DNA from 3 places in the Hymenobacter sp. J193 genome. Region 1 is predicted to be linked to each of the others. Evidence: riboswitches for the same ligand, from Rfam matches in the RefSeq annotation. Region 1 holds a riboswitch; each other region holds the start of a gene.
What was found. A riboswitch is a leader RNA that binds a small molecule or an ion and turns the genes downstream of it on or off. The one in region 1 is predicted to bind S-adenosylmethionine.

Region 1 (3,272 bases):
CGTATGGCCGCCTTCTATCGCGACACCACCCGCCTGAATGCCGTGCTGGGCTGCTACTTGGCTCTGGGCATCGCGCTGAACCTGGATTTCATCTACGGCCTGATGCGCAACCCCGCGCTTGAAGCTGGCACTACGGCCGTGCTGGTACTGCTCTTGGCCCGCCTCTTCGACGGTATCACGGGCCTCAACGGGCTCATCCTCGTCACCTCCCCGCGCTACCGCTACGATCTGCTGTTCAACGTGTCGTTGGCGTTGGTAACCATTACCCTCAATGCCCTGCTGATTCCGCGCCTGGGGCTGACGGGGGCAGCGGTGGCATTTCTGCTGGCCATTGTGAGCATCAACCTGGCCCGCACCTGGTTTGTATGGCACAGCTACCGCATGCAGCCCTTCACCGGCCGCATCCCGCTTATTCTGCTGAGTGCGGTAGTAGCCGGCGGAGCCGCCTGGCTGGTTCCCTCCTTCAATTCGCCACTGGTAGCCATGCTCGTACGCTCGGCGGTACTGACGGTAGTGTATGCCACGCTGGTTCTACTCACCAAGTCTGCCCCAGAGGCCAAGGCTTTGATGCAAAAATTTCGGCACCGAAACCCGCTGACCTGATTGTACTCTCACCGGTTGGCCTAGGCCCACAGTAAGGGGCCGTTAAGCCGGGCACCGGGCAGCCAAGTCAAGTTGATGACGCCTGTTGGAAATCATTATGTCATAACTTAAAAACGAGTAAAGAAAGGTTTTTCAGGCTGGCATCAATGCCCTATTTGGCCGCTGTACCAGGCAAAGGGACAGTCATAGAAATTGTATTCTCACTGCATTGCCCAGCTGTCAACCAGTAACCAAAATCACTATTTCACTAGTAGGCATACAGCAACCACCCGAGTTAGATATTTCCACTAAATCAGCGGCTAATTTCACTGGCTGGCGGTTACCCATGAAAAAGAAAATTTGGAAGTATAAAATTTCGACCCTTCCTTTGCCCTACCAATTCTTTACCCCCCAAAGGATTGTTTTTATACAGAGGCGTGGAGAGACAGGCTCTATGAAACGCCGGCAACCAGCGGAATTTCCGAAACGGTGCCAAGTCCTGACCATATAAAAACAACAAACCGTGAACCACTTGTCCAACCTCGTCCCTGCCTCCGCCACTTCCATTGCTGTACAGCATGGGTGTTGTGCTACGATGGGCATGGCGTGTTGTTGCTAGTTCACACCCCTACTTTTCCTGGTTTGTGCGCTGATTTCAGCCCCCGGCAGCTCCGCTATGCTTAGCGGCCGCCTGGCTTAGCACAGGCCGCTTTTTGTTCTGCCGCAGCGCCCCGACCAGCCCACGTCAGGCCAGCTTCCGCGCAGGATGATTCTCCGCCGAACTGCTGCCTTTCTCCGGCCGGTTCTCCTTCTCCCTGCTTGTCGTATGCCCGCAGCCCTGGCCGCGCCGGTTGGTCCACCCCTGGACGACCTGCGCCATCAGCTCACGCCAGCCACCGCCCTGGAGCGGTTGCGCCTCGTGGCTTCTCTGTACCCCAACTCGGCGGTTTTCTCGACCTCCTTTGGCCTGGAAGACCAGATTATCAGTCACTTGATTTTTGAGTTCGACTTGCCCATTCGGGTATTCACGCTCGATACGGGCCGCAACTTCCAGGAAACCTACGCCACCTGGAACAAGACTTTGCTGCGCTACCAGAAGCCGATTGAGGTGTATGCGCCCCGGCAGGAAAGCCTGCAGGCGCTGCTCCTCGAAAAAGGCCCCAACTCCTTCTATGAGAGCGTGGAAAACCGCAAGGAGTGCTGCCACATCCGCAAAGTAGAACCCCTGAACCGCGCCCTGGCCGGGCAACAGGCCTGGGTAACGGGCATCCGGGCCGAACAGTCGCAGAACCGCCAGACGATGGAGCCGGTGGAGTGGGACGCGCCGCACAACCTCATCAAAGTTCACCCGCTGTTCGACTGGACCTGGGAAGAGGCGGTGGCCTTCACCCAGGAGCACGGAATTCCGGTGAATACACTACATAAGCAGGGCTTTGTGAGTATTGGGTGCGCGCCCTGCACCCGCGCCATCAAGCCGGGCGAAGACTTCCGCGCCGGTCGCTGGTGGTGGGAAGACCTTTCGGCCAAAGAATGCGGTCTGCACGCCACCGCCCACCACAATGGTCCCGACCCGGTGGTGGAGCCGGTGCCCGCCAACTAAGTATCAAGCAAGACCAGTTTCTTATGAGTACCCCTTCCTTCGATTACCTCGACCGGCTGGAAGCCGAAGCCATCCACATCCTGCGGGAAGTAGCCGGCCAGTTTGAGCGTCCTGCCCTGCTGTTTTCGGGTGGCAAAGACTCCATTGTGCTTACGCGCCTGGCCGAAAAAGCCTTCCGCCCCGGCCGCTTCCCGTTTCCGCTGGTGCACGTGGATACCGGGCATAACTTCCCCGAGGTGCTGGCCTACCGCGATACGCTGGCCGAGCAGCTGGGCGAAAAGCTGATTGTGCGCAGTGTGGAGGACACCATCCGGCGCCAGCGCCTGCGTGAGCCGATGGGCAAGTACCCCAGCCGCAACCCGCTGCAAACCTACACGCTGCTGGAAACCATTGAGGAGTTTGAGTTTGATGCTTGCATCGGCGGGGCCCGGCGCGACGAGGAAAAGGCCCGCGCCAAGGAACGCATCTTCTCGGTGCGCGACGAGTTTGGCCAGTGGGACCCCAAGCGCCAGCGCCCCGAGCTGTGGAACATCTATAACGGCCGCATCCAGAAGGGCGAAAACGTGCGCGTATTCCCCATTTCCAACTGGACGGAGCTGGACGTGTGGCGCTACATCCAGCGCGAGAACATCACCCTGCCCGACATCTACTTCGGCCACGAGCGTACCTGCGTGGTGCTGCCCTCGGGCCAGCTGCTGGGCCTCACCGAGCACATCCGCCTCGACAAGGACGACGAAATCGTGACGCGGCAGGTGCGTTTCCGCACCGTGGGCGACTCTACCTGCACGGCCGCCGTGGAAAGCGACGCCGCCACGGTGGAAGACATCATCCAGGATCTGCTGCTGGCCAAAGTAAGCGAGCGGGGTGCTACCCGTCTCGACGACAACATCTCCGAAGCCGGCATGGAAGACCGCAAGCGCAACGGGTATTTCTAAGTGGTGAAGTTGTGAAAGGTGAAGTTGTGAATTCTGCACCTCACCTGAACGACCATTCACAATTTCACAAACTCACAAGTTCACCTTTATGGACCTTCTTCGATTTATCACTTGCGGCAGCGTAGACGACGGCAAAAGCACCCTGATCGGGCGGC
Region 2 (3,272 bases), 2.7 Mb from region 1:
CGGTTCAGCAGCACGTCTTCCACCAGTTCCAGCAGGTCCTTGGGCACTTCGTCGTACACGGCCAGTTGGCTGGGGTTCACGATGCCCATGTCGAGGCCCGCCTGGATAGCGTGGTAGAGGAAGGAGGAGTGCATGGCCTCGCGCACTACATCATTGCCGCGGTATGAGAAGCTGATGTTGCTGACGCCGCCGCTGGTGAGGGCACCGGGCAGGTTTTGTTTGATCCAGCGGACGGCCTCGATGAAGTCCAGCGCGTAGTTGCGGTGCTCCTCCATGCCGGTGCCCACCGTCAGGATGTTGGGGTCGAAGATGATGTCTTCGGCCGGGAAACCCACTTCGTTCACCAGGATGTCGTAGCTGCGCTGGCAGATTTCGATGCGCTTCTCATAGTTGTCGGCCTGGCCGTTCTCATCGAAGGCCATGACCACCACGGCGGCGCCGTACTGGCGCACGGTGCGGGCGCGCTCCTTGAAGGTTTCTTCGCCTTCCTTAAGGGAAATGGAGTTGACGATGCTCTTGCCCTGCACGCATTTCAGGCCGGCTTCCAGCACGCTCCACTTCGAGGAATCAATCATAATCGGTACCCGCGAAATATCGGGCTCCGAGGCAATGAGGTTCAGGAACGTGGTCATGGCCTGCTCCGAGTCGAGCATGCCTTCGTCCATGTTCACATCAATGACCTGGGCACCCCCTTCCACCTGGTCGCGGGCTACTTGCAGGGCAGCTTCGTAGTTGCCGGTCCGGATAAGGCGGGCAAAAGCGCGGGAGCCGGTTACGTTGCACCGCTCACCCACGTTCACGAACAGGCTTTCAGGGTAGATACCGAAGGGCTCCAAGCCACTCAGGCGGGTAGCTTTCGGTAGCTCCGGCAGCTTACGCGGCTCGTACTTCCCGGCCAGGCGGGCCAGCTCGCCAATGTGCTGGGGCGTGGTGCCACAACAGCCGCCTACCACCGTCACGAGGCCTTCCTTAAGGTAATTTTCTACTACCCCCGCAAATTCCTGCGCCGACTCATCGTAGCCACCAAAGGCATTCGGCAAGCCGGCGTTGGGGTAAGCGGAAATGTGCACATCCGCAATGCGGCTCAGCTCCTTGATATACACCTGCAGCTGATCGGCCCCGAGGGCACAGTTCAGGCCCACGCTTAGCAGCGGCAGGTGGCGAATCGAGTTCCAGAAGGCCTCCACCGTCTGCCCCGAAAGGGTGCGGCCGGAGGCGTCGGTAATCGTGCCCGAAATCATGACGGGCACCACGCGGCCGCCTTCATCGAAGAACTTCTGCACGGCATACAGGGCCGCTTTGGCATTGAGCGTATCGAAGATGGTTTCGATGAGCAGGGCGTCGGAGCCGCCGTCGATGAGGCCGCGCACCTGCTCGTGGTAGGCGGTGGCCAGCTCATCAAAGGTCACGGCCCGGAAGCCGGGGCGGTTCACGTCGGGGGAGAGCGAGGCGGTACGGTTGGTGGGCCCAATAGCGCCGGCCACGAAGCGGGGCTTGTCGGGGTTCCGGGCCGTAAACTCGTCGGCTACTTCCCTGGCAATGCGCGCCGACTCGTAGTTGAGCTCATACACGATATGCTCCAGCCCATAATCGGCCTGCGCAATGGTGGTGCCACTGAACGTGTTGGTTTCCACCATATCGGCCCCGGCTGCGAAGTAATCGGCATGGATGCCTTTGATGATGTCGGGGCGGGTTAGGCTGAGCAGGTCGTTGTTGCCGCGCAGGGGCTTCGGGTGGTCGGCAAAGCGGGTGCCGCGGAAGTCGTCCTCGGTCAGCGTATGGCGCTGAATCATGGTACCCATGGCGCCGTCCAGAATCAGGACGCGCTTGGCAAGAATATCGTGGAGCGGGGAGGCGGTGACGGTCGGCATATCGGCTCTTCTCAGAAAATCGGCAGCAAAAAGTGCCTATCCAGAAAGAGCCGCGTGGGGGCGCGAGTCCTGTACTTATCTTCTTCCAGCGCACCTAAATGCCCTGAAACGGGAGTTAGCACCTTGTTTTATTTCAGGTTGCTAAGACGTCGTCGGGCCCAATCCCTCGGTCTTTCTGGATAAGTAACAGAGGCGAAGATACGGCGGAACGAACTAAAAACAACAACCCCGGCCAGTGAGAAGGCCGGGGTTGTTTAAAGCAGAGAAGCTGCGTCTGACAAGAGCTAGTCTTTTTTGATGCAGTTTGGGACAGTTTTGCCGTCTTTCTGCTTGGTGCCAGCCTGCTCGTAGCCTTTCCAGCACGGATCCGTTTTTTTAGCCGAAGTAGAAGGAGTTTTCTTGGTAGCCATAGCTGCGGTGCGCGGAGTTGAATGAAAATTACCGCACACTCTACTTTACGACCAGGCAACGGTATTGGTTTGTCGGGCGGTCTATACGAACTACAACCGTAGGAGCGTTTCTTTGCCTGGGGCTGCCAACGTCACTATCTTATTCTTTCTTCCGATGAAGCACTTATTCACCTGGCTGATATTGTTGTTGAGCGCCGCGCCGCTACTGGCGCAAACATCCGCGCTACCCGTGGGCACGGGGCTGAAAGGCACGTATTACCGAGGGATGAACTTCGAGGAAAAAGTCTTTACCCGTACCGACCGTCAGATTGATTTCGACTGGGAACACATCCCGCCCAGGCCGGATATGCCCACGGAGGAGTTTTCGGTGCGGTGGCAGGGCTGGCTGCTGGCACCGGTCACGGGAGAGTATGAGTTTTCAACGGTGATGGACGACGGTTTCCGGTTCTGGCTGGGCGGGAAGCGGCTAATTGATGCCTGGCGCGACCAGGACCACCTCAATGCCACCGTGCGCATTAGGCTTCAGGCCGGCCGGTACTATCCGGTGCGCATCGAGTACTTTCAGAACGGAATAGAGAGTCGGGCGCTGCTGCAATGGCGGCGTACGGAGGAGCTGGGCGGCTTCGAAACAGTGAGCAGCAAGGTGCTGTTTACGGCTCTGCCCGGCTCAGCCCGCCCTATTCCGGTAGCGCAGCCCCGGCCGGTGCCCGTGGTAGCTGCCGCTCCTAAGCCAACGCCCGCGCCCGTGGCGGCCCCAACGACGCCCCGCCGCCGGCCCACGCCCGCTGCCCGGCCGGCCACCCGCCCCGCCGTAGCTGCCGTGCCCGCCGCCCGGCCAGCTCAGGCGGTTGTTTCGGCACCAACAGTGGCTCCGGCCGCAACGCCCGACTCATTGCCCAGCCTTGCCAATCTGGCGAAGGGCGCTGTGGTGGAGCTGAAAAACCTGTATTTCGAACAGGGCCGCGCCCGGTTGCTGCCCACCTCACAGCCC
Region 3 (3,272 bases), 3.7 Mb from region 1:
CGTGAGGATATAGTTGGTGGAGCCGTTGATGATGCCTTCCACCGCTTCCAGCAGGTCGGTATCGTAGTACTCCTCCAGGTTGCGGATGACGGGCAGGGATGCACAGGCAGCGGCCTCGTAGAGCAGGGGCGTGTTGGTTTCGCGCTGCAAATCAATCAGTTCCTGCAGGTGCTCGGCCAGCATTTTCTTGTTGGCCGTTACCACGGCTTTGCCCCGGCGCAGCGCCCCCATCACGATGCGGTAGGCCTCGTCGGCGTCGTCAATCAGCTCCACAATGACGTTAAGCGTGGGGTCGTCCAGCACTTCGTCGCGGTCGAAGGTGAATAGCTCGGCGGGCAGGTTGCGGGCTTTGGTGCGGTCCTTCACCCCGATGCGGCCGATGCGGGCCCGCAGGCCGGGCGTGCGTTCCAGCACAGTGTGCAGGCCTTGGCCCACCACGCCGAATCCGAATAAGCCGATGCGGATGTCGTTACGATTCATAGTACTTGTGCAAATCAAAAGGGCGTCACACTACTGTTAACCATCATGCTGAGCGCAGATGAAGCATCTCTACCTCTGGCTAACCAATTGACATTGCAACGAAGCGGTAGAGATGCTTCGGCTGCGCTCAGCATGATGGTTTACTATCTTTTTCAGCCCCTACGCCAGCTGGGCTTCGGCTTCGCGTACGGCTTCTTTCAGGGCTACTTTGCCTTCGCTCAGGCGGTCGAGTGCCTGGGCCAGGTCGGCAATCAGGTCTTCGGCATCTTCCAGGCCCACGCTCAGGCGAATCAGGCTGTCGGCCACACCGGCGGCCTGGCGCTGGGCCACGGGCGTGGATTTGTGCGTCATGGTGGCGGGGTGGCAGAGCAGGCTCTTGGCGCCGCCCAGGCTTTCGGCCAGGTGGAAGTACTTGGTGCTGGTGACTACCTGCGTGGCGGCTTCCTGGGTGTCTTCTTCGAGCACGAGGGCAATAATGCCGCCGAAACCGCCGGGCTGCTGCTTTTTGGCTACCGCGTGGTTGGGGTGCTCTTCCAGGCCCGGGTAGTACACGGCGCGCACTTCGGGGCGCGTTTGGAGGAATTGGGCCACTTTCAGGGCCGTGCTACAGTGCCGCTCAATGCGCAGAGGCAGCGTTTCCAGCCCCCGAATCACGAGGAAGGAATCGAACGGCCCGAGGATACCGCCCGAAGCGTTCTGGATGAATTTTAGCTGCAGCCCCAGCTCCTCGGTGGCCGCTACCACGACGCCGGCAATGAGGTCGGAGTGGCCGCCCAAGTACTTGGTGGCGCTGTGCACCACGATATCGGCCCCCAACTTGATGGGCTGCTGGAGCACGGGCGAGGCGAAGGTGTTGTCCACGCACAGCCAGGCGCCGTGGGCATGGGCTATGTCGGCAATGGCGGCAATGTCCGACACTTTCAGGGTAGGGTTGGAGGGCGACTCCAGCCACACCAGCTTGGTTTTTGCGGTAATGGCGGCAGCTACCTTGGCCGGATCAGTGGTGTCGCAGTACACGATATCGATGCCGAAGCGGCGGTACACGTGCTCGAACAGGCGGAAAGCCCCGCCGTACAGGTCGTCGATGGCCACGATCTGGTCGCCAGCCGAGAGCAGCTTCACCACCGCATCGATGGCGGCCAGACCCGAGGCGAAGGCGTAGCCGGAGTGGCCGTATTCGAGGGTGGCCAGGATGTTTTCGAGGGCGCGGCGGGTAGGGTTGCCGGTGCGGGCGTAGTCGTAGCCCTTGTTTACCCCGGGGGCCTCCTGTACGAAGGTCGAGGTCTGGTAAATCGGAACGGAGATGGCGCCGGTGAGCTCATCTACGGGAATGGACTGGAGGAGGCGAGTGGCAGATTGCATGGGTTTGGCCGTTTTGTGGTTAGACGAAAACGCACCTTGTTGCCCAGACACTTATGCAAGATTTCTTACCGAAAGAGCATAAAAAAAGCCCTCCCGACAAGTCAGAAGAGCAAGACCGCTGCAGACGGTAGGCATCTTTTAACTTATCTTCTTCCGCGCCGACCGAAGCCGACTCAGAACAGGATTTAGCACCTGGTATTTCTACTGGTTGCTAAGGCATCACAGGGCCTGTCCCTCCGCCTTTCTTGATAAGTGCTCCGTGGCATGGAGCGCAGGGCAAATGTACAACCAGAATTTATTCGTGCAAATAATTTTGAAAATATTTTGGAGCAGGTGGTAAGGTCATGCAGAGCGCAGCGAAGTATCTCACGTGCAATGGTAATTTGATTACTGATGCAACGTCAGCATGCGAGATGTTTCGCTCTGCTTAACGGCTGATAACCGCAAAGGCAACGGCCGCAAACCACGACCTTTGCCCGTATGCACACGTTGGAGCAATTGCGCCGCGGCGACTTGGTCGGCGCTACCCGCCTTGATCTATCGGAAAGCCTCATGGAGTTTCCCCGCGAAATATTCGAGCTGGCCGATACGCTGGAAATCCTCAACCTCTCCGGCAACGCGCTGGCGGAGCTGCCCGCCGACTTGAGCCGCCTGCGCCGGCTGCGTATCCTTTTCTGCTCCGACAACCAGTTTACCGAGGTGCCCGAGGCACTAGGGAAGTGTTCAGAGCTGCAGATGGTGGGGTTCAAAGCCAACCAGATCCGTACGCTGCCGGCCACCGCGTTGCCACCCAGGTTGCGCTGGCTTATCCTGACCGACAACCAACTCACCGCGCTACCGCCCGAAATCGGCCGGTGCCACGAGCTCCAGAAGCTGATGCTGGCCGGCAACCAGCTTACCCATCTGCCGCCCGAAATGGCGGCCTGCATCGCCTTGGAGCTGCTGCGCATCTCGGCCAACCACCTTGGGGAGCTGCCGACGTGGCTGCTCAGCTTGCCTCGCCTGAGCTGGCTGGCGTTTGCCGGCAACCCACTCAGTGAGTACATCGAAGCCGCCGCGCTGGCCGCGCATCCCATACCAGAAATCAGTTGGGAGAAACTGGCTATCCAGCAACAGCTGGGTGAGGGCGCTTCGGGGGTGATTTACCGGGCGGAGTGGCAGGATCCTGCAGCCCACGAACCGGTTGCCGTGAAGCTGTTCAAGGGCGCCGTGACCAGTGACGGGCTGCCGCATAGCGAAATGGTAGCCTGCATCAGTGCCGGGCGCCACCCCGGCCTGATTCCGGTGCTGGGCAAGCTCAGCCGCCACCCGGCCGCCGCTGAAGGGCTGGTGCTGGAGCTGCTGGACCCAGCTTACCGCGTGCTGGCCGGCCCGCCCAGCTTTTCCACCTGTACCCGCGACGTATATGCTCCCGGAAGTTTATTCAGCCT

Region 2: linked by a shared signal. The riboswitch ahead of metH (methionine synthase) and the one ahead of LRS06_RS18155 (phosphoadenylyl-sulfate reductase) in region 1 are both predicted to bind S-adenosylmethionine.
Region 3: linked by a shared signal. The riboswitch ahead of LRS06_RS02185 (PLP-dependent aspartate aminotransferase family protein) and the one ahead of LRS06_RS18155 (phosphoadenylyl-sulfate reductase) in region 1 are both predicted to bind S-adenosylmethionine.

The regions. Positions count from the first base shown of each region.
Region 1 covers NZ_JAJONE010000001.1:4,150,907-4,154,178, reverse strand. The annotation lists gene LRS06_RS18160 (lipopolysaccharide biosynthesis protein) at 1-603, shown strand, start outside; SAM riboswitch class I at 1,005-1,096, shown strand; gene LRS06_RS18155 (phosphoadenylyl-sulfate reductase) at 1,409-2,182, shown strand; gene cysD (sulfate adenylyltransferase subunit CysD) at 2,206-3,117, shown strand; gene LRS06_RS18145 (sulfate adenylyltransferase subunit 1) at 3,206-3,272, shown strand, end outside.
Region 2 covers NZ_JAJONE010000001.1:1,494,561-1,497,832, reverse strand. The annotation lists gene metH (methionine synthase) at 1-1,871, opposite strand, end outside; SAM riboswitch class I at 1,944-2,057, opposite strand; gene LRS06_RS06465 (hypothetical protein) at 2,156-2,281, opposite strand; gene LRS06_RS06460 (PA14 domain-containing protein) at 2,436-3,272, shown strand, end outside.
Region 3 covers NZ_JAJONE010000001.1:492,010-495,281, reverse strand. The annotation lists gene LRS06_RS02190 (homoserine dehydrogenase) at 1-480, opposite strand, end outside; gene LRS06_RS02185 (PLP-dependent aspartate aminotransferase family protein) at 640-1,842, opposite strand; SAM riboswitch class I at 1,983-2,097, opposite strand; gene LRS06_RS02180 (leucine-rich repeat-containing protein kinase family protein) at 2,323-3,272, shown strand, end outside.